Regions from separate parts of the Paraburkholderia sp. BR10937 genome, predicted to be linked through region 2. Evidence: riboswitches for the same ligand, from Rfam matches in the RefSeq annotation. Region 2 holds a riboswitch; the other holds the start of a gene.
What was found. A riboswitch is a leader RNA that binds a small molecule or an ion and turns the genes downstream of it on or off. The one in region 2 is predicted to bind thiamine pyrophosphate.
Positions count from the first base shown of each region.

Region 1: linked by a shared signal. The riboswitch ahead of AB4Y44_RS36305 (FAD-dependent oxidoreductase) and the one ahead of thiC (phosphomethylpyrimidine synthase ThiC) in region 2 are both predicted to bind thiamine pyrophosphate.

Region 1 covers NZ_JBFRCL010000069.1:4,869-7,065, reverse strand. The annotation lists gene thiS (sulfur carrier protein ThiS) at 1-117, opposite strand, end outside; gene AB4Y44_RS36305 (FAD-dependent oxidoreductase) at 160-1,308, opposite strand; TPP riboswitch at 1,561-1,675, opposite strand; gene AB4Y44_RS36300 (ABC transporter ATP-binding protein/permease) at 1,987-2,197, shown strand, end outside.
Region 2 covers NZ_JBFRCL010000026.1:29,426-31,622, forward strand. The annotation lists gene thiC (phosphomethylpyrimidine synthase ThiC) at 1-892, opposite strand, end outside; TPP riboswitch at 997-1,126, opposite strand; gene AB4Y44_RS21775 (GreA/GreB family elongation factor) at 1,224-1,631, opposite strand.

The DNA.
Region 1 (2,197 bases), on a different contig from region 2:
GAAATTGCCGTTCAGCGCGACGGCGAACGGCGGACGCGCGCCGAATGCGGTGAGCGCATCGGCGACAGTCGCGCCCTCAGGCAGCGTGATCGGCTTCTGGTTGATATGAATGTCCATGGCAAATGCGTTCTCAAACTGCGGATTGTTTCTGGTGAGGCGTCAGGCCGGCTCGTGCGCGCCCTGCGCGTGCAGCATCTCGCTCCAGCGCGACGCACGGCGCAGCGACTCGAAGGAATCGGCATCGCTCACGCGGCCGTCGAGCAGGGCTTGTGCGACGCGCGCGGCTTCGTCGGCGACTTCCGGCGCGATCATGAAGCCGTGCCGATAGAGGCCGTTCACGCGCAGCGTGGTCTTGCCGTCCCAGATCAGCGCCGGGCGGTGGTCGGGCAGCGTCGGACGGCACTGCGTGTTCAACTCGAGGATGCGCGCCTCGCCGAACGCCGGATGCACCGCAAACGCCGCGCTCAGCAGTTCGAGCGCCGAGCGCACGCTCACGGGCGAACGGTCCTCGCCTTCGATCTCAGTCGCGCCGATCACGAAGACATCGCGTTCCTTGGGCGCGATATAGAGCGGATAGCGCGGATGCAGGAGCCGCACCGGGCGCGTGAGCATGATGCCGGGTGCGTGCACGCGCGCGACTTCGCCGCGAATGCCGCGCAAACCCGGCAGCGCAGGCTTGGCGCCCAGCCCGCGGCAGTCGATCGTCACGCGCGCGGGCGGCGGATTGGCCTCGTCGACCGTGGTGTGCCAGTGGGTTTCCACGCCGCGCGCGGCGAGCCCCGCCGCCAGCGCGGCCAGGGCCTGGCGATTGTCGAGCTGGCCCTCGCCTTCGAGCAGCCAGCCGCGCGCGAAGCGCCCGGCGAGCGCCGGTTCGGCGGCGTCGAGCTGCGCGCCGGCAAGCGCGACGAAGTTGGCATCGGCGAGCGAACGCGGCGCGTTGGCGCGCACGCGGCGCTCGAAGAGCGGCGCTTCGGTGCGATCGGCGCTATGCCAGACCACCAGCGTGCCGTTGCGCTGGAAGAACACGGGCTCCGGCAGCTCGGCCAGGATGCGCGGCCAGGTTTCGAGCGACGCGACGCCAAGCTCGGTAATGAGCATTTCGGCGACGGCTGCCTCCGCGAGCGGCGCGAGCATGGCCGCCGCGACCCAGGCTGCGGCTTCGCCGCCTTCGGGGCCGCCGCGCTCGTAAAGCGCGACGCGATGGCCCTCGCCGGCCAGACGCCATGCGACGAGCCGGCCGCTCAGGCCGCCGCCGAGCACGGCGAAGTCGGGCACGCTTCCCACGTTATGGTGGCGGGCGCGGCTCATGACGACACTCCGTCACGCAAGGCGAACGCGATAAGAATCGGGGAACAAAGAGAATAGGCGGTCATCGTATCCTTTCCGTACGGCAGCAGCAGACGTACCCAAGGACGAAACCGGCTGGCAAGGCCGACCGTGGAGGCTATGCGGCGCAGACGGCCCGATACGGAATGCGTATACGAACCCAGGCGCCCAAAGCGCAGCCCGGCGGGAATCCTGGCGCCCCCGCCTTTTCAAAACCCAGGCTGGGCGCTCCGGTAAGACTTTCTGGAAACTTCCCGCGCCGGTATTACCCGGATCGGGTGCAAAGGGTTTCTCTCAGCCTCACTGGCGGCATGCCCGGCATACCGGTGAAGCACCCCTGTTTCGTCAACGATGATTAGACCACAAAACGCGCGCGGCCCGCAAACCTCGGCGGAACCGGGGGGCGTGGTCTGGCACAATGCCCTGAACCCGCCTCTTTCGCCTCGCGAGCCCGCGCGGTGAGACAATGAGCGCCACGCTACGGCGGCGCCGGCGTGCGCTTTTGTCTCCACGCCTCGCGCCGGTTTTGGCTCCGCCTGTGACCCGTTAAGACTCACTTAAGCGCCCGACGACAGAATCGCTGCAAAAATCGCTGCAACGCTGCCGCCGTGCGGCGCGCGGCGCATGCCCCCAGCGGGCCGCCACACCTTCAGGACGCACATGACCAACCAACCTGCCCGCGCCACGCCCGATCAGAACGAGCATCAGAAGATCACCGCGTGGAGCCTGATCAAGCCCTACTGGGTCTCCGAGGAACGCTGGATCGCCTGGGGCCTGCTCGTCGCGATCATCGTGATGAACCTGCTCGTCGTGTGGATCAACGTGCGCCTGAACGGCTGGAGCGCGGAGTTCTACAACGCATTGCAGGCCA
Region 2 (2,197 bases):
CCGGCGAGTTGCGGATGATCCACTCGCGCGTTTCGTGAATGTGCTTGCCGGTCGAGAGGTCCATGACCGTGTCGCCGCCCCAGCGGATCGCCCACGTCATCTTGTCGACCTCTTCGCCGATCGACGAGGTGACCGCCGAATTGCCGATGTTCGCGTTGATCTTCACGAGGAAGTTGCGGCCGATGATCATCGGCTCGCTTTCCGGGTGATTGATGTTCGCGGGAATGATCGCGCGGCCGCGGGCGATTTCGTCGCGCACGAACTCGGGCGTGATTTCCTTGAGAGCGTTCTCGCCGAAGGCGGCTGCGCCGAACGCCTGGCCCGGATGCTGGCGGCCCATCATCGCCGCGAGCTTCGCGCCGTTCGGGCCGCTCGCCTTGAGGCTTTCCAGATACTCGGCGCGGCGCTGGTTCTCGCGAATCGCGATGTATTCCATCTCGGGCGTGATGATGCCCTGACGCGCGTAGTGCATCTGCGTGACGTTCTTGCCGGCCTTCGCGCGGCGCGGCGTGCGGTGCAGGCCGGGGAAGCGCAGTTCGGCCGTCGCGGGGTCGGCGGCGCGTTCGCGGCCGTATTCGGACGAGAGGCCCGGCAGCGCTTCGGTGTCGCCGCGCTTCTCGATCCAGCCCTGGCGCAGCGCAGGCAGGCCCTCGCGAATGTCGATCTTCGCTTCAGGGTCGGTGTACGGGCCCGAGGTGTCGTAGACGTAGATCGGCGGATTTTTCTCGCCGCCGAAGCCCGTGGGCGTATCCGCCTGCGTGATCTCGCGCATCGGCACGCGGATATCGGGCTGCGAACCGGTCACGTAGACCTTGCGGGAATTGGGCAGCGGCGCGATCGCGGCTTCGTCGACGTGCGCGTTGGCGGAAATGAACTTCGGATTCGCGTTCATGCGTCTCTCTCTCCATGCAAAGCAAAGTGGGAACAGCGGCTTAGCAGGAGACGAGACGGAACGTGGACGGACTTCGCTGTGATGAGGTGAGGCGCTGAGCGATGTTGCGAAGTCCGGACGCTTCCCTGCGCTGGCATTATCCAGATCAGGTTCAAAGGGTATTTCTCACCCGCGAAATACGCTGCACGACTTTCGTTCGATGCGGCGCATGACGCAGGACCCCCGCGTAAGCAAGGCCAAACGATACACCGCGCTGCGACGATCTGGCAAGTGCCATCTCGCGCGCGATGTGCCAGGCGCGGTGTGGCGCGGTGCTTCGTGCCGGCGGAACTTACAGCGTGAAATCCTGTGAGGCTTCCGGCTGAAACAGGATGCGTTCGATCTTCAGCGTTTCGACCGCGCCGCCCGGCGTCGTGAAGCGCACGGCGTTGCCGCGCTTCGCGCCGAGGAGCGCGAGACCCGCGGGCGAGAACACGTTCAGGCGCCCGGCGTCGACGTTCGCCTGATGCGGATAGACGACGGTGTATGTGAGGGAGGCGCCGTTGCGCTCATCGACGAGCGTGACCTGCGAGTTCATCGTCACGACGTTGGCGGCCATGTCGCGCGCCTCCACGATCACGGCGTGTTCGAGCAGCTCGTCGAGCATGGCCTGGCGCGCGGGGGCGGCGCCGGGTTCGGCGGCGCATCTTTCGAGGCGGGCAACATCGAGTTCGGTGAAGTAACGGATTTTCTTCGACATGGCAGTTTTCCTTGCGATCCAGAAAAGATTCGAGGTAACGGCGAGGGCCGGCGGGCGAAATCGCGCAATCGGGCGCGGGCCGCAGCAGGGCGTAACGGGGCGTAACGGGGCGTAACGGATCGGCCCGGAGCCCGACCGAACGGCTCCGATGGATTGGGGGAGACGGGTTCAGTGCGGGCGCCGGGCGGCGCAGAGCGGGGCGGAAAGGGGCGGCTGGGTGCGCGCTCGGGTGTCGAGAAGCCACGGCGCCGTTCGCTCGCGCATTGCGCGTGCACGCGCTGGCGCACCACGCAAACGGCGCGGCGGCAAGGCGAATACGGGACGCGAAACGAGCGAAAGCATGGCGAGCGGCGTGTATGAAATCCAGTTAATGAAAGTTAAACGAAAGGTTGTGTCATGCTAGCACGATCCAACCGGCGTGGCGTGACGCGGTCAGCGAACGTCGATATGGTGCGCGATCGACTGTCATGGCTTGCGCCGCTCCCATTGTGACGCGCACGCAACGAATCGCCGCGCATAAAGCATCCTGAAAGCATCCGCAACGCCCGGCGTTGTTGCATAATGCG